Regions from separate parts of the Paenibacillus sp. MABNR03 genome, predicted to be linked through region 3. Evidence: predicted binding sites of a transcription regulator. Region 3 holds the regulator's gene; each other region holds the start of a gene.
What was found. The regulator Rex, encoded in region 3, represses fermentation and respiration genes when NADH is low (regulators of the CRP and FNR family bind a similar motif). The targets are predictions, from matches to a motif close to TTGTGAAATATTTCACAA.
Positions count from the first base shown of each region.

Region 1: a site for Rex is predicted at 2,054-2,071, ahead of pflB (formate C-acetyltransferase). Genes of this name have one in related genera too.
Region 2: a site for Rex is predicted at 2,558-2,575, ahead of nirB (nitrite reductase large subunit NirB). Genes of this name have one in related genera too.

Region 1 covers NZ_JBCIYR010000003.1:725,223-731,667, reverse strand. Annotated here, with positions in the region: gene pflB (formate C-acetyltransferase) at 1-1,970, opposite strand, end outside; gene adhE (bifunctional acetaldehyde-CoA/alcohol dehydrogenase) at 2,513-5,125, opposite strand; gene AAIH57_RS18470 (Crp/Fnr family transcriptional regulator) at 5,557-6,273, shown strand; gene AAIH57_RS18465 (hypothetical protein) at 6,364-6,445, opposite strand, start outside.
Region 2 covers NZ_JBCIYR010000003.1:376,484-382,928, reverse strand. Annotated here, with positions in the region: gene AAIH57_RS16885 (M42 family metallopeptidase) at 27-1,100, shown strand; gene AAIH57_RS16880 (metal-dependent hydrolase) at 1,646-2,353, opposite strand; gene nirB (nitrite reductase large subunit NirB) at 2,664-5,093, shown strand; gene nirD (nitrite reductase small subunit NirD) at 5,170-5,496, shown strand; gene AAIH57_RS16865 (formate/nitrite transporter family protein) at 5,549-6,331, shown strand.
Region 3 covers NZ_JBCIYR010000003.1:904,551-910,995, forward strand. Annotated here, with positions in the region: gene dinG (ATP-dependent DNA helicase DinG) at 1-2,186, shown strand, start outside; gene AAIH57_RS19410 (redox-sensing transcriptional repressor Rex) at 2,385-3,038, shown strand; gene AAIH57_RS19415 (amidohydrolase) at 3,025-4,329, shown strand; gene AAIH57_RS19420 (DUF5590 domain-containing protein) at 4,373-4,903, shown strand; gene AAIH57_RS19425 (hypothetical protein) at 5,205-5,732, shown strand; gene AAIH57_RS19430 (AAA family ATPase) at 5,725-6,445, shown strand, end outside.

The DNA of each region.
Region 1 (6,445 bases), 180 kb from region 3:
CTGTGTTCGTAAGGCAATTTGGCTACAGAGCCCAGAGATGCCAGTGCACCTTTTTTGTCACGGCCGTGCATAGGGTTCGCCCCTGGAGCAAACGGCTCGCCTGCTTTACGTCCATCCGGTGTAGTACCGGTTTTTTTGCCGTATACCACATTGGAAGTAATGGTCAAAACGGATTGCGTTGGAACGGCATTGCGGTACGCTTTGTGTTTGCGAATCATGCCCATGAAGCTTTCCACCAGTTCAACCGCGATGCTGTCGACACTGTCTTCGTTGTTTCCGTAACAAGGGAAGTCTCCTTCGATTTCAAAATCAACGGCGATTCCTTGCTCGTTACGAATCGGTTTAACTTTTGCATACTTAATTGCACTCAAGGAGTCGGCAGCAACGGACAGGCCAGCAATACCACAGGCCATGGTACGTACGATATCACGGTCATGCAGAGCCATTTCAATGCGCTCGTAACTGTATTTGTCATGCATGTAGTGGATGACGTTAAGGGTGTTCATGTACAGTTTAGCCAGCCATTCCATCATCGGTTTGAAACGTTTCATGACCTCATTGTAATCCAGCACTTCGCCTGTAATTGCCGGATACTCCGGTCCGACCTGTGCTCCGGATTTCTCGTCACGGCCACCGTTGATCGCATACAGCAGAGCTTTCGCCAGATTCGCACGGGCGCCAAAGAACTGCATTTGTTTACCGATCTTCATGGCCGATACACAGCAGGCAATACCGTAATCGTCACCGTAGATTGGACGCATCAGATCATCGTTTTCATACTGGATGGAGCTGGTTTCAATCGAAACTTTCGTACAATATTGTTTGAAAGCTTCCGGAAGTTTGGTGGACCAGAGTACAGTCAGGTTTGGTTCCGGTGCTGGCCCCAGATTGTGCAGCGTGTGCAGGAAACGGAAGCTGTTTTTCGTTACACGCGTTTCTCCGTTCACGGACATTCCGCCAATGGACTCGGTTACCCACGTTGGATCACCACTGAAGAGCTCGTTATAGTCTGGTGTACGCAGGAATTTGACGATCCGCAGTTTCATGACAAAGTGGTCAACCAGTTCCTGTGCCTGTTCCTCAGTCAGATTACCTTCCTGTAAATCACGTTCAATGTAGATATCCAGGAACGAAGATACACGTCCAAGGGACATGGCCGCGCCGTTTTGTTCTTTGATTGCAGCGAGATATCCAAAGTACAACCACTGGAATGCTTCTTTCGCTGTTGTAGCCGGCAGGGAGATATCAAAACCATGCATTTCACCCAGCTGCTTCAATTCCTGCAGTGCTCGAATCTGTTCGGATAACTCTTCACGCAGACGGATTACGTCTTCATCAATCACATCCACTTCGAGTGCGTTCAGTTCTCCTTTTTTGGCACGAATCAGGAAGTCTACACCATAAAGAGCTACCCGGCGATAGTCACCGATGATCCGTCCGCGGCCGTAAGCATCCGGCAGACCTGTAATGATTCCGGCTTTACGAGCTGCACGCATTTCGGATGTGTAAGCATCAAATACACCCTGATTATGTGTTTTGCGAATATTGGTAAATATATCAATGACTTCTTGAGGCATTTCGAAGCCGTATGCTTGACATGCATCAATCATCATGCGAATTCCGCCTGTTGGCTGAATGGAGCGTTTGAATGGAGCATCGGTTTGCACACCGACGATCTGTTCTTTGGATTGATCCAGATACCCTGGTTGGTGAGATACGATCGTACCCGGGGTGTTTACGTCCACATCCAGTACGCCGCCGTTGTCCCGTTCTTTTTTGGTCAGATCAGATACGATATCCCACAGGTCTTTGGTGTTCTGCGTTGCCCCTGCAAGAAATGCTTCATCCCCGTAATACGGAGATAAATTATGTGCCAGAAAATCATTCACATCCACGGATTTGGTCCATGTGCCTTTCGTAAAGCTTCTCCAGCCTGTTTGTTGTTTGACATCTTTTTCGATCACCGACATAGTAATCCCTCCACAAAATTTGGATTTCCGGACACATGACAGGGTACATCAATCGTCTCATCTGTGCCCAGAGCCGCGATTAAATGTGAACATTTTCACATGTAAGCCGGAACATGTTCTCTCTACTTGGTAACCGGAACCGCGGGATGGATGTTTTTCTTACATTTTCAGTATACGTCTTCCGTGTTTCACCATCTGTGATTTTTGTCACAAAGTCCGTGAACTACCTCACTCCACCGTTGCTGGATCATGGTGAAGGTAAAAGTTTACACCGGATTACTGCGTGGCAGAACAACCTTCCAATCGCTGTTATCCCCAGATTTTTTCATTCCCTTTTCAAAGGGAAAAATCCGGGAATAAACGCGAACGCTTCGCTTTTACAGGTTATTTCTGCCCCTCCGTTGTCGTGTAAATTGTTAAATTCAACGGATCCCAAAGGATTCCGTCATCGACCAAAGACGGCAATTGGGGCTCCCCTTTTGGGGAACCCTGCACCTATTGCCTTAACCTCAAATTAATTGTTTTCTATTTTGGACTATGGTTTATTCAAAACGTCCGTAGAACGCATTCCGGTAAACGTCGGCCAGTTCAGTCACCAGCGGCAGTTTCGGATTAGCTGTTGTACATTGGTCTTCGAATGCACGATCGGCCAGATAGTCCACGTGAGCTTCAAAGTCTTTTGCATCGAATCCGATTTCCTGGAACGATTCCTCAATGCCCAGTGTTTTGTTCAGTTTGCGAATCGCATTGATGAGGCTGTTCACCCCTTCTTCCGTGGTACGTGCAGGCAATCCCAGAATGCGGGCGATTTCAGCATACCGCTCATCTGCTACAAAGTGCGAATATTTCGGGAACGAAGCAAATTTGGTCGGTTTTTTCGCGTTGTAACGAATGACGTGCGGCATCAAGATCGCATTGGTACGTCCGTGTGCTGTGTGGTACTGACCGCCCCATTTGTGCGCCAAGCTGTGGTTGATTCCCAGGAATGCATTGGCAAAAGCCATACCGGCAATCGTTGATGCATTATGCATTTTCTCACGTGCCAACTTGTCACCTTGCAGCGCCGATTGCTCCAGGTATTGGAATACCAGCTGGATGGCTTTGATGGCCAGGCCATCCGTATAATCATTCGCCATGACAGACACGTAGGCTTCGATCGCATGAGTCAGTACGTCCATACCTGTATCGGCTACGGCAGTTCTAGGGAGCGAATATACAAATTCTGGGTCTACAATCGCTACGTCTGGCGTCAGCTCGTAGTCTGCGAGCGGATATTTGGTGTTACCCAGATTTTTGTCTGTGATTACGGCAAACGATGTGACTTCCGAACCTGTTCCCGACGTTGTCGGAATGGCGACGAATTTGGCTTTGGATCCAAGGCGTGGATATTTGTAGATCCGTTTGCGGATATCCATGAATTTTTGCTTCAGATCGTTAAAGTCTGTATCCGGATATTCGTAGAACAACCACATGGCTTTGGCGGCATCCATTGGCGATCCACCACCAAGGGCGATAATGCAGTCCGGCTGGAAGCGATGCATCATTTCCGTACCACGGTCCACCGTCGTTGTGGATGGATCCGGCTCGACATCCGAGAATACTTCGATCGCAACCGGCATTTGGCGTTGACGAAGATAATGCTCTACTTTTTCCACATAGCCCAGTTTGACCATCATCGCATCTGTAACGATCGCTACGCGAGTAATATCAGGCATTTTGGCAAGATACTGTGTTGCTCCTTTTTCGAAGTATACTTTGTTTGGCACTTTGAACCATTGCATATTCACGGTACGGCGAGCCACCCTTTTCACGTTGATTAAGTTCACGGCAGTTACATTCGAAGAGGTCGAGTTACGTCCATACGAACCGCATCCCAGCGTCAGTGATGGCATGTTGGTATTGTAAATGTCCCCAATGGCACCGTGTGTGGATGGTGAGTTCACAATAATCCGTCCGGTTTGCAGACGATCCGCGAATTTATTGATGACTTCTTCGTTATTTGAATGGATAACCGAGGAGTGACCCATGCCGCCAAAAGCAACCACTTCTGCTGCACGCTCAATGCCTTCAGCTGCTGTTTTTACTTTATAACAAGCCAGTACCGGACTTAGTTTCTCGGCAGACAGCGGGAACTTGGTTCCAACACCTTCAATTTCTGCTACAAGAATTTTGGTGCCAGCCGGAACCTCGATCCCGCACATTTGCGCGATGGTGGACGCGGATTGACCAACGATGGCCGGGTTAACCGCACATTTCTCGGCATTGATGGCGCCTGCTGTCAGTTTCGCAGCCTCATCCTTGTTAACGAAATAACAACCGTTCGCAATCATTTTCTTTTTCACCTGATCGAAGATCGGCTCTTCAATGATGACTGCCTGCTCGGAAGCGCAGATCATGCCGTTGTCGAATGATTTGGACAAGATCAGATCTGTGACCGCCTGATTAATATCCGCAGATTTTTCGATAAAGCAAGGTACGTTTCCTGGTCCTACGCCGAGTGCCGGTTTACCGCAGCTGTACGCTGCACGTACCATCGCTGATCCACCTGTCGCCAAAATGAGTGCCACATCGTTATGATTCATCAGTGCGTTCGTACGATCCATGGAAGGATCATCAATCCATTGAATACAGTCGGCCGGAGCACCATGCTTCACGGCTGCTTCGAGCAGAATTTTGGCAGCTTCGCGGCTGCAATTCTGTGCTGATGGGTGGAAGCCAAAGATAATCGGATTACGCGTTTTGATGGAAATCAATGCCTTGAACATCGTGGTGGATGTCGGGTTGGTCACCGGTGTAATCCCCATGATGATGCCGACAGGCTCCGCTATTTTCTGGAAGCTTTCGTATTCGTTATCTTCAATGACGCCTACGGTTTTGTCATATTTGATGCTGTGGTACACATATTCTGTTGCAAATATATTTTTGGTGATTTTATCTTCATACACACCACGGCCGGTTTCTTCCACCGCCATCTTGGCGAGCATCATGTGTTTGTCGAGACCTGCCAGTGCCATGGCCTGCACGATACGGTCAATCTGTTTCTGATCCATGGACATGAATGCAGCGTGTGCTTTATTCGCTTTGTCAATTAACGTTTGAATATACTGACCTGCTGTCGGTTCTTTTGCTGGGGCGACTTCGTTCTTTACAGCCATCTCCCTCATCCTCCTAAAGGTTCGTATTGGTTTTGGTTTGTCTCTCTTCTTTACGTACACATCGTAACATGTCGAAAAGCATAATTATGTGATTATTTTCACAAAGTATAACAAATTTAATTTAAGTTTTTTGTGATTTCTTCACAGCTCATTTTCATTTCCTATTTAAACTATAGGGCTGTCAATTGCATCCTTCCCAAACGAAAGTGAATTTAATCACAATGTTTGAAATTTCGTCATTTTTGCCCCCTTCCCATGCCCCTCAAACGGTAAGATTAGGTATATACTGAACTTAAAAATTGAACCACCGCAATTTGTACCGTCCTCCCGGCCGAGATGACCCTGATCAGGACGGTAACGGTTGCGGCGAACCACGGGGCGGGAAATGCATGGGGCAGCCCCTCCGATGGACACAAAGGGGAGATAGACTTATGAGAGAACAACTAAGTGTAATGGAAAAACGCGGCAATACGAACTGTTTCTCGGAAGTGAATTTCAACCATCTGCTCGTTACCATGAAGGATCGTACTTATCCTGAAGGGACCCACCTGTACTGGGAAGGAGATGTGTCCGACAAACTTTATTATATGAAAAGGGGCCGTGCCCAGATCACCAAATCAACGGATGAAGGCAAGGAACTCATCATGTACATGTATCAGTCTGGTGATATGATTGGCCAGGCCGACCCATTCTTCGGCTCCAAGCATACGTTCTCGGCAGAAGTCCTTGAAGACAGTGAAATTGGTGTCCTGGAGCACAAAGATCTGGAGATGCTGATCTGCCAGCATTGCGACTTCGCCATTGACTTTATGAAATGGATGGGCATTCATCATCGCTTAACCCAGACCAAATTCCGGGACTTGATGTTATACGGCAAACCAGGTGCGCTCTGCTCCACCCTGATTCGTTTGTCCAATTCCTATGGCGAGCCCCATGGTGAGCATGTGATCATTCACAAAAAAATCACCCACACCGACCTGTCCAATATGATTGGTGCGACCCGGGAAAGTGTAAATCGCATGTTAAGCGATCTGCGCAAAAAGGATGCCATTGAATATGACAACGGCATGATTGTCATCAAAGACCTCAAGATGCTTCAAGGTATCTGCCATTGTGAACTATGTCCCAATGAAATCTGCCGCATCTAAGCCATAAATCCGGCATTTTCGACTCCTGCCGAGAACTGTTATGGTATGAAAAAAGCCCGTCCTCTGCCAAGGATCGGGCTTTTAGTATGTTTAAGATGCCGTTAACTGTAGCTTAACCGCATCACGAGGATTTAACTTCATATCCAAACCGTTCTCCATCAGTTCCTTGTCA
Region 2 (6,445 bases), 530 kb from region 3:
CATACGAGCAGAGGAGTTGTCGACACATGAATGAAAAAACAATGGAGATGTTTCGCACCTTAACAGAGTTTCCTTCCGCTTCCGGATTCGAGCGCGAGCTTCGCGGCTGGATGAAGGAACAGCTGTCCAATTATACAGAGGAATTTGTTCAGGATCGTCTGGGGAGTCTATTTGGTGTACTGCGCGGTGAAGAATCGGGTCCCAAAGTGATGGTTGCCGGACACTTTGACGAAGTCGGTTTCATGACAACAGGCATCACGGAAACAGGAATGATTAAATTCCGTCCGCTCGGCGGATGGTGGAGCCAGGCCGTTCTGTCACAGCGCCTGCAGATCATTACTCCTGATCGCCGCATTACGGGGGTTGTAGGTTCTACGCCTACTCACTTACTGGATGAATCGCAACGAAACAAACCGGTTGACCTCAATCACATGTACCTGGATATTGGTGCAGATAACCGTGCTGAAGCGGAATCATGGGGCATTCATCCAGGCATGCAAATTGTGCCGATCTGCGAATTCACGCCAATGGCTAATCCGAAGAAAATCATGGCAAAAGCCTGGGATAACCGTTACGGGGTTGGACTTGCTCTTGAATTGGTTGAAGCGCTCCACAAGGAAAAGCTTCCCAACACCTTATATTGCGGTGCGACCGTTCAAGAGGAATTGGGGCTTCGAGGTGCACGCACCGCTGCCAATCTGATTGAACCTGACATCTTCTTCGCACTGGATTGCAGCGCAGCCAATGACATGACAGGTGACAAACAGTCCTTTGGACATATCGGACAAGGCGCTTTGCTCCGTATTTTTGACCCTGGCATGTTCACCCATCGCGGGATGGTGGAATACGTTCAGGACACGGCTTCTTCGAACCAGATCAAGATGCAATACTTCATCTCACCTGGGGGTACCGATGCGGGACAAGTGCACCTGAGCGGAATCGGTGTACCATCAACGGTCATTGGCATTTGTGCACGTTACATTCACACCTCTTCTTCCATCATTCACACGGATGACTACGATGCTGCCAAAGCGCTGCTTGTCAAACTGGTGAAGGGTCTGGATCGCACGACAATGAACACCATTATTGAGAACGCGTAAACGTTGGAACGAGGTTCAAGGTTGAATAGTTTCTACTCTGAACCCTCCTTCTACTCTATGAGACATTCTGACTTTGGTTAGAGTGTCTCTTTTTGTGTCGTTGTATTGGTTGGACAATATAAAACACTTAGAAATATTACGCCGTCGAATGCAGACAAACTCGTCCAATTTCTTGACGAAATCGGCGATGTGACTCTCGATGATGTTATGCGGGCTTTTCAAAAAAGAATGAATTCCTAAACGGAATGAAATGAGGTTTGAATGATGTCTGACTTTGACGGAACTGGATTTGCCGAGCTATTAATTGTAGTCATCCTTGTTGTTTTATTTGTATTTGGCTCCTCGGATATTGAAGGACTCACCGACTCTCCATCATCATCGTCCTAAGTATCTCGGCTTGCAGTTCAGTCGCTGAACCATTGTTCCGGACATGCAACATGCAGCAAGCATCATTAAAAATTTAAGTTTTAGGTTTAGAGGGATATATTTAAAACGCCAGTCCATTCAATCTGGACTGGCGTTTTTGATATGCAGCACATGCTCCGTTACAGAAATAGCGGTGAAAATGCTATCCAGGCCAAAATTAAGGTCAGTACGATACACACATTTTCTACAACAGCCCCGTGCTTGGTGCCCGTACTCATCAAATTTGCTCGTATCCGCCACTTGAGTGGCGGAAACGGACGAATTCCGCGATTCGTCAACGAGTCTGCAAGCAGATGCATGGCATAAGCTATTCCTCCAGCTACCCAGATCTCCGGACCCTGCTGATGCGTTGTACTGTATAGAAGTCCTCCCCACACTGCCGTTCCATACACAGTATGGGTTAGCCCTCGATGGGTTAGCGTTGTACACAACATGAGCAGACTTCCCGCGATCAGGTTCCATGGGGCGAATGCATGACCATAGAATACAAGCCCCAGTCCAATAACAAACATCAACACTTTGCGAAGTGAACGGGACGGCAGGAAAGAGACCAGCCCAACCAAAATGGCGAGCAGCAGATTCCAAGGCTTGGCCTGTACATAAAAGTACACAAATACAGCGGTGGGCAGCAAAATGGTTTGCAGCAGCCTGATCAAACTATTCGGCAATGCCTTGGATACCAATAAGGAATTCGGTTCATCAATGTCCGGCAGCAGCGAACCAATCAGCGCAACCGTAACTGCCGGAGCAGTCACTTGCATACCCATTAATTGCAGCACAGATAGCGAAACGCCTGTTCCAATAATCAGGTGGGATCTTCCCATCATGATGCGAAAACTTCCTTTCGAAGAAATAGGGAACGTCATACCCCACTCACGATGTTACAACGAAAACAAAAAGAGAACAATAGTTCGTATTTCTTATTTTATTTCAATCCCCACCCTAACGTCTCCTCTAGTCCATACTTTAAATAAAAAACGGTTTCCGTGACGGGGCTCACACTTTTTTATTTGTGACACTTATATCGTTCTTAGTGAAATAAATCACATTAAGTGTCAGCAATCCACGGTATGATTCAAATATAAACCACTACAATTGTTGGTATTGTCCAGTGTCTAACCAAGGAGGCTTACACACATGAACGGAAAAAGAGAAAAACTTGTCGTGATCGGCAACGGTATGGCCGGCATCAGTACAGTTGAACAAATTTTGAAATTGACTTCAGGCTTTGACATTACGGTCTTCGGCACTGAGCCCTATCCCAATTATAACCGGATCATGTTGTCCTATGTTCTGGAGGGCAGCAAAACCATTGATGATATCGTGCTTAATGATCTGCACTGGTATGAAGACAATGGCATTACGCTTCATACCGGGACAACCGTGTCCCATATTGATGCAGACAACCGGGAAGTTGTCACGAACGAAGGTACACGGGTGCCATACGACAAAATCATTATTGCCACGGGTTCCAGCTCCTTCATTCTTCCGGTTCCCGGTCATGACAAAGAAGGCGTTGTGGGATTCCGGGATATTGCCGACTGCAATATGATGCTCGAAGCAGCCAAGCAATATAAAAAAGCGGCAGTTATCGGCGGAGGACTTCTCGGACTAGAAGCAGCCAAAGGACTGGTGCAGCTCGGCATGGACGTCACTGTCGTACATCTCATGCAGGACTTGATGGAACGCCAACTCGATCCTCAAGCTTCAGCCATGTTAAAAGCAGAACTGGAGCGTCAGGGCATTCGTTTCAAAATGGGTGCGCAGACGGCTGAACTGATCGGCGGGGAACGTGTAGAAGGTCTCCGCTTTGCCGATGATACCGTACTGGATGCAGACTTTGTGGTTATGGCCGTAGGCATTAAGCCCAACACGATTGTAGCCCGTGAAAGCGGCATGGAGGTTAACCGGGGCATCGTCGTCGATGACTACATGCAGACCTCGCTGGAGGGCGTATATTCCGTCGGGGAATGTACCGAACACCGTGGAGTATGTTACGGCCTTGTCGCTCCGTTGTTCGAACAAGGCATGATTCTCGCCAAGCATATCTGCGGTGTAGAGACTGCTCCGTATGAAGGCTCTGTCGTATCTACCAAATTAAAAATTTCAGGTGTGGACGTCTTCTCTACAGGCGAGTTTCTTGATAGTCCGGATCATACAGTGATTAGCCATAAGGATGACTGGAAACGGACTTACAAAAAAATTCTGCTGCGAGACAATGTCATGGTCGGTGCTGTGCTCTTTGGTGACGTCACCGACTCTGCCGAATTGCAGAAGCTGATCAAACAAAAAACCGAAATGACAAATGACCTGTATGCTTCGCTGATGGGTACGGGCTGTGGTGGCCACAAAAAAGCCGCTTCTGTTGAAACGATGGCCGAGGACGAAATTGTGTGTGGATGCAATGGTGTAACCAAAGGAGCCATTGTCGATGCCATTACGAATCAGGGACTGAGCAGCGTTGATGAGATCAAAGCCTGCACAGGCGCAACCCGTTCATGCGGCGGCTGTAAACCGGTGGTAGAGCAAATTTTGCAATACGTACTGGGAGACAACTTCACAAGCGGTGCCAAACAGGGCATCTGTGGATGCACCTCGCTCAGCCGGGATGAAATTGTGGCCGAAATCAAACAAAAAGGATTGCAGACAACCAAGGAAGTCATGAATGTCCTGGGCTGGATCCAGCCAGAGGGCTGTTCCAAATGTCGCCCGGCGATTAACTACTACCTCGGCATGATTGCACCGGATACGCATGAAGACGAGAAAGAGTCCCGTTTTGTCAATGAACGCATGAACGCCAATATCCAGAAAGACGGCACCTATACGGTGGTACCGCGCATGTATGGCGGAGTGACCACGCCGGAAGAACTGAAGCGCATTGCAGACATTTCGGTCAAATACGATGTTAAAGCGGTCAAGGTTACCGGCGGTCAACGCCTCGATCTGATCGGGGTCAAAAAAGAGGATCTGCCGCAGGTATGGGCCGAACTGGATATGCCTTCAGGTTACGCATACGCCAAATCGCTGCGAACAGTCAAAACATGCGTCGGTTCCCAATTCTGCCGCTTCGGGACCCAGGACTCCATGGCAATGGGAGCCCTGCTTGAGCGCAAGTTCGAACGTCTCGATCTGCCTGCCAAATTCAAAATGGCGGTCAATGGCTGCCCGCGGAACTGTGCTGAATCATGTACGAAAGATATCGGTATCGTCGGTAATGATGGAGGCTGGGAGTTGTTTGTTGGCGGCAACGGCGGGATTAAGGCGAGACTTGCAGACTCTTTATGCAAAGTGAAAACAGATGAAGAACTCATCGAATTATGCGGTGCAATTATCCAATACTACCGCGAGACTGGAAACTATCTGGAGCGCACCTCGGAATGGGTAGAACGTATCGGTCTTGAGCAGATTCGTTCAGTAGTGGTTGATAATCTGGAGGAACGCAAAGCATTGATGGACCGCATTGAATTTGCCCTGGGCCATGTAGAGGACCCATGGAAAAAAGCACTTCGAAATGAAGAAGGCCAAACCAAACTGTTCCAGGGTATTGAAGTGTCGGCTCGTCCATAAGGAAGCAAACTTCTTCACAGGACAAATATCATTGAAATCTGCAGGATGAACCTGCCATAGAAAAGGAGCAGTCCATATGACAACCAAACAATCAGGCACCTATTTTCCGGCGGGAGAAATTGATGAATTTCTTCCCCGGATTGGGCGGGTGGTAGAAATTGAAGGCCGGCAGTTGGCTGTCTTTCGCGCATCGGATGGTACCGTATTCGCTGCCGACAACCATACCCCCCACCCTAAGGGCGGGCCGCTCGCCGAAGGAATTGTATCCGGCCACTATCTATACGATCCGCTGTACGACTGGAAAATTGACTTATGTACAGGTCAGGTACAGGCGCCCGATAAGGGGCAGGTTGAAATGTTTCCGGTGAAGATCGAAAACGGGCAGGTCTGGATCGCTGTGTAGCCAGCTCCATAAGTAAAACCTAGATTGATGCACAATAATGGAGGAGACCGTGATGTTTACACCAGGTGTGGAAGGAATTATTGAAGCTGCCGTAAAAAAACGGGATCAGATGAATGCCAGCTTGCCGCGTTACATGGTGGCAGCCTTAATGGCAGGCGCCTACGTGGGCCTGGGAATTATTCTGATCTTTAGTATCGGCGCACCGCTGCTTGCAGCCAAGTCGCCATTGCAAATGATGCTGATGGGCATGTCCTTTGGACTGGCCCTTACCCTCGTCATTTTTGCAGGATCGGAATTGTTCACAGGCAACAACATGTTTTTCACCATGAGCACACTGGCGGGCCGGACTACTGTCCGTGATACGCTCAAAAACTGGGGGCTGGTGTTCCTCGGCAACCTGATCGGCGCCATCCTGCTCTGTCTGCTGATTGTGGGCAGTGGTCTGTTCAAAACAGCTGGACCGGAGCATATCCTGTTTGCCGTATCGGCCAAAAAGATGGCTGCACCCGTTACCGAACTGTTTTTCCGCGGCATACTCTGTAACTGGCTTGTCTGTCTGGCCATTTGGATGGCGGCCCGTTCCAAAGAGGATATTGCCAAACTGGTCCTGATCTGGTGGTGTCTATATGCGTTTATCGCCAGCGGATATGAACACAGTGTCGCCAATATGACGCTCTTATCGCTATCCTGGCTGCTGCCCAATCACCCCGATACGATCACACTGGCAGGTTGGCTGCACAATATGATTCCAGTCACACTGGGTAATATCATCGGTGGTGCCTTGTTTGTTGGCATGGCATATTGGTTTATTTCACCAGTAAGGAAGAAAGCTTGACATCATATCGTGATTTCCCATAAATCTTGAATAACCAAAAATATTAATAAACCAAAGGCCATCATGGATTATGCTGAATATAAGTTCAGTAGACATGATGGTTTTTGGATTGTT
Region 3 (6,445 bases):
CACGCGATGAACGAGAAGGCAATCCGCTTGAAGGTATCAGTTTTGAACAGTATATGGATCAGGTCAGAAATAATCTGAAAGATACACTGGATCATTACGAAGAACGCGAGGCGCAGACGCAAATGTTCAGCAGCGTAAGACAGGCCTTGGACGAAGAAAAGCATCTGTTAATCGAAGCGGGTACAGGTACGGGGAAATCCCTCGGTTACTTGCTGCCTGCCATTTATGAAAGTGTGAAGCAGGAACGAAAAGTGATGGTTAGCACGCATACAATTAACCTGCAGGAGCAGCTTCGAGAGCGGGATATCCCTCTGCTCACCAAAGTAGTTCCTTTTCCGTTTAAGGCTGCTGTGTTCAAAGGACGGGGGCACTATCTGTGTCTGCGGAAGTTTGAGCACAAGATTAACAAACGGGAATTCGCCACACCAAAAGAAGACTATTTTACAGCGGCACAGATGATCGTCTGGCTCACCCAGACGGAAACCGGGGATGATGAGGAGTTAAACCTCAGCGCTCGCGGTGGGGATTTCTGGGAGACCGTGCAGAGTGAGTCTGAATCCTGTCTGGGACGCTCCTGTCCGTGGTTCAGAAAGTGTTTTTATCACCGGGCAAAACATGAAGCAGGTTTGTCTGATATCGTGATTACGAATCATTCCAAGCTGTTTACCGATGTCAAAGCAGCTCATCAGCTTCTGCCGGCTTATGACAGTCTTGTGATTGACGAGGCCCATCATCTGGAAGATGTTGCAGGCAAGCACTTGGGTCTTCATATGAAATATTTCACGTTGGTTCATACATTAACCCGATTGTTTAAAGATAGTCGCAATGGTCAGCTTCCCATGCTGCGAACTCAGCTGTCTGGTCATGAGATGTCGGCACAATGGGGCTCAGTGATTGACCAGATGTTCCCGCTTGCTGTTGAAGTCAAGGAAATGTGGGATCGGCTGAGTGAGGCTTTATTTAGCCTGCTGCCTGAGCGAAGTGATGCTTCTCCGGGAGAAACAGGACAGTTTTCACTCCGATTGAAGCCTTCGCAGAAACCGGCGAAGTGGCAGGAGCTGCAGGATTATGAGAACCAGATCTATGTCACGCTTGGTGACTTGATCCGTAAGGGAGACAAGCTGCTTCTGGAAGTCAAAGAGGATCAGGACGACTATCAATCGGATAGTCTGATTACGGACATTACAGGTTTGCTTAAAGACTTGGCAACGCTAAAAGAGAATCTTCGCTTTTTCATGCGGATGGATGATGCCAAAACAGTATATTGGATGGAGGCAAGCGGGCAATTCCGCAGCAAATCACTGCAGCTCTATGCCGTTCCTGTCGATGTCAGCGCACAGTTGAAGGACATGTTCTTCGATAAAAAGAAAAGCGTTGTTCTTACTTCGGCTACGCTCTCTGTGGATAAGTCATTTCAATTCATGATTGAACAGCTTGGCCTGCAGGAAGCGGCCGACAATAACCGTTTGCTGACGTCCATGCTGCCATCGCCATTCCGCTACCGGGATCAGGCTTTGCTGGTTATTCCGCGTGATTTTCCAAGCGTGAAGGGCAGTGTTGGTGATGCACACTTTGTGGACATGCTCGTGCGGTCTCTTGCCGAAACGGCTATTGCTACACGGGGGCGCATGATGGTGCTCTTTACTTCATACAGGATGCTTCGCCAGGTTTATGATCCGTTAAAAGAAGCATTGTCCGGTAACGATATCTCGCTGCTCGGCCAAGGTGTAGACAGTGGCAGCCGCTCCAAGTTAACACGTCGGTTCCAGGATGCCAAAGCTACGGTTTTATTGGGGACCAGCAGTTTCTGGGAGGGTGTCGATATTCCGGGGGAAGCACTGACTTGTCTGGCGATTGTCAGATTGCCTTTCCAGCCGCCGAATCATCCGCTGGTGGAGGCGAAGAGCGAACTGCTGCAGGAACAGAAAAAGAACCCGTTCATGAAGCTATCGGTTCCACAGGCAGTCATTCGTTTCAAGCAGGGATTCGGGAGGCTGGTTCGTACAGCCAAGGACAGGGGCATTGTCATCGTCTATGATACGCGGGTGATTGAGTCTTACTATGGGAAATACTTTTTATATTCATTACCCGGTCCCAAAATGGAACATATGCTGACAGAACAGATGGTTCCACGGATTAGCGAGTGGCTGGAAGCGCCTGCGCATGACGAACCTGCTGCAGAATAGGATGTAACGTCATTGCGCAATGAGGTCTTCTCGCTGTAAACTTTATTAGATCAACAAAGTGATGATTCATTCATGAAGCACTTTTAATTTTATACTTGATAAGGCATCTTGCATGATTTCATTCGGAAACGAAAACGGTTATGCAGGGTGCTCCATTTTTATTTATCTATCGTGGCCTTGGTAAGGGGGAGTTATGTAATGAAATCAGATAAAATTTCGGAAGCCGTGGTACGCAGATTGCCTGTTTATTTGCGATATTTGAGTGAACTGCACCAACGTGAGGTTAACACGGTTTCATCACAGGAGCTTGGACTCCGGCTGGATCTTAATCCTGCCCAGATTCGCAAAGATCTTGCATACTTTGGGGACTTTGGCCGCAAAGGCATCGGATACGACGTATCGTATTTGATTGAAAAAATTCGCCAAATTTTGAAGATTGATCAGCAAATCAATGTAGCACTGGTCGGAGCCGGTAATTTGGGACATGCTTTGTCCAATTACAATGCGTACCTTAAAGACAACATGAAGATCGTTGCTGTTTTCGATGCTTACGGTCCCAAGATTGGCAGTCAGATTAACAGCCTGAAGGTACAGCCAATGAATGAATTATCGGATTCGGTCAAAAAGGATAATATTCGCATCGGCATTATTACCGTACCGGATACCGAAGCTCAAAATGTAGCCGATCAGTTAATTGAATCCGGCATTGAAGCGATACTGAATTTTGCACCGACTATCCTCAAAACACCGCCGCATGTCCGTATCCATCATGCCGATTTTACAACGGATCTGCTTAGCCTTGCTTATTATCTGGAGAATGGAAAGGACGACGAGGAAGATGACGACAAATAGATGGGTAATTCATAACGGCAAATTTGCTGTTAATAGCGGTACGGAATGGAATGTGGTTTCAGGTTACATGGTAGTCGAAGAGGACAAGATTGTGCATATTGGTGAGACATTGCCGGATGGGGATGAGAACCTGCCGAAGGTTGATGGTAAAGGACTGGTCTTTTTGCCGGGTCTGATCAATACGCATGGTCATGCAGCCATGTCGCTTCTGAGAGGCCACGGGGACGATCTGGCCTTACAGGTATGGCTTCAGGAGAAAATGTGGCCTATGGAGGCGAAAATGACGTCTGAGGACGTATATTGGGGTACCTCCCTGTCTGTACTGGAAATGTTGAAAGGTGGCACAACGGCATTCCTGGACATGTATGACCATATGGACCAGGTGGCTAAAGTGGTGGAACAATCCGGTATCCGGGCTGCATTGGCACGTGGTGTAATCGGTTTGTGTTCCGAAGAAGAGCAAATGCGCAAACTGCAGGAATCGGCTGCCTTTGCACGCGAGTGGAACGGACAGGCTGGTGGCCGAATTACGACGATCATCTCACCACATGCGCCATATACATGCCCTCATGATTACATTGAAAAGCTTGTACAGGTTGCGCATGATCTGGATCTGCCGCTGCATACCCATATGTCGGAAACGCTTCGTGAAGTGGAGCAGAATGTGACGGATTACGGTCTCCGTCCTGTAGCCCATTTGGAGAAGCTTGGCTTCTTCTCACGGCCTTCTCTCGTTGCTCATGCGGTGCATCTCAATGATGAGGAGATTGAAATTTTGGCACGGCATGATGTCGCTGTCTCCCATAATCCGGGAAGCAACCTGAAACTCGCTTCAGGTGTAGCACGAGTTCCGGATTTGCTAAAAGCGGGTGTTACGGTATCCTTGGGAACAGATGGACCAGCGAGTAACAACAATCTGGACATGTTTGAAGAGATGAGACTTGCTGCGCTGATACACAAAGGAGTATCCGGTGACCCTACGGCTGTACCAGCAGGAGAGGCGTTGCTGCTTGGAACGGGTTATGGTGCCAAATCCATATTCCTGAACAATACAGGAGCACTTCAAGTGGGGATGAAGGCCGATTTTATTGCACTGAACATTGAACAAGCTCATTTCTATCCGCACACGGACCTCATATCCCATACGATCTACTCGGCTTCAGCCAAGGATGTAGAGCATGTATGGGTGGACGGCAAACAATTGGTGAAGCATGGGGAATGTCTTACAATGGATGAAGAGCGCATTCTGCGTGAGTCTCAACTTGCATTTGACGGACTGCTCGCCCGTTAATTTCAGAACGCAGCAGCGTCATAGGGGAAAGGAAGTTCGGCTTTTGAAAAGAAAAAAGAAATGGATATGGATCTCGCTGCTCATCCTGATTTTGATTCTGTTTGGACTTCAGCGCTTTTATATCTATATAACCCAGGACCAGCGCAATGAAGAAGCACTAGCTATTCAAGCGGCACAGGAGCAGCTGGGGATTACATCTTACGAGAATCTCCGAAAATACGTCTGGGGCCAAAAAGAAGGCGATGACAATATTTACTGGACCATGATGGCCAAAAATAAAGAGAATCAGGACATTGCCGTCTGGGTCAAATTCGATGCAACCAACAAACCTGTCACAGGGAATAACGCTGTGCACAGTGAGCTGCTGCAGAACGGGTTGTCTGAAGCACAGATTCGGAATCGATTCAGCTCTGAAGTTCCAGGCGGAGAGATTAAGCGGATTATGCCAGGAGTTGTCAATGGAATCTATGTGTGGCAAGTGTATTACAAAGACGATACGCATAACTACTATCGATTCTATCGTTTTAGCAATGGCGACCAAGTTGATTTGGTATATACCATTCCAAACAGCTAATCGAAATAACAGAACTTTTTCTTAGGTAATTTCTTCAAAGAACCGGCAGATGGAAGCACGTCTGATCCGGTTTTTTGGCGTATCCTGCGAATCATTCTGGATTTGAATAGTTAAAATTAATAATTTATTCATATTTTCGCCTTCGAAATTGTATATACGATGTGATATACTCAAATATGTATTCAAGGATACATCAAACAGGAATAAAACCTGTTGGGCACATCACAGGTCATTCGTACACAATTCATATTATGCCTATAAGCTATAGGGATGGGCTCAAAATTTGGGAGGGGAAACTCACTTGAAGCTAAAAGTATTGCCTATTGCTTTAACTGCCGTCATTTCAGCCGTTGTGTTGTTTGGAGGTTGGTTTGTGTATCGTCAAGTGGCCATGCAGAATCCGATTGAAAAAATGGTAACCCAATATGACGGGGTTAATGACGTTCACTTAACTATTAACCGTAATGACGTACAATTGAAACTTGATTTGCAGCCAGATGTGGATCTGGGCAGATTGGTTCAATATATTCAGAAAGAAGGACAGACACTGATCGGCACGCGTGCATTGAAATTGGACGTGGTGGATCATTCAAATGAAGCCCTGGAAAACTGGTGGGGCGATGCCATGTTTACTGTCGCTCAAGCGATGGAGAACAAGCAGTACACGGATATTACACCTACATTATCCAAAATGGCGACCAATGGTATTCAAGTGAATACGGCCATGGATGACAATAACGTATACGTAAGCCTCCGAGATGGAGATGCCAGCAAGTTTATTATTCTGCCGCGTGTACCCGGTCAGATAGGAGTGTGGCCTAATGCCTAAATGGACGAAGGAAGTTGCCATTGGATTTGTCCCTGTGTTGATTATCTTTCTTGCTTTTGTTGGTGTGAATATTTTCCCCATTCTGATTGCAGCTGCGGTTGTGGGCGGATTGCTGCTTATGATGCAGATGCGCGGGGGAATTACGGTTGGAGCAGGTCAGGAACGCAAGCGCAAGAAAAAAGGACCTTCTAAACTGACTTTTGAAGAAATCGGTGGCCAGGACAGTGCCAAGCAGGAGCTGCGGGAAGCGCTTGATTTTCTGATCCGTCATGAAGAAATTCAGAAGTTCGGGATTCGTCCTTTGAAAGGTATCCTCCTTACCGGCCCTCCGGGAACAGGGAAAACGCTGATGGCCAAAGCGGCCGCACACTATACCGATTCCGTGTTTGTTGCAGCCTCAGGCAGTGAGTTTGTCGAGATGTATGTCGGTGTCGGTGCGGGCAGAATTCGTGATTTATTTCGCGATGCCAGAACACGTGCAGCAAAAGAAAATAAAGAGAACGCCATTATTTTTATTGATGAGATTGATGTGATCGGTGGTAAGCGTGAAGGCGGTCAGCAGCGCGAGTATGATCAGACACTCAACCAGCTGTTGACGGAAATGGACGGAATTTATACATCCGATACACCTCGCATCCTTGTTATAGCGGCAACAAACCGCAAAGAAATGCTGGATAGCGCATTAACCCGTCCTGGACGTTTTGACCGTCATA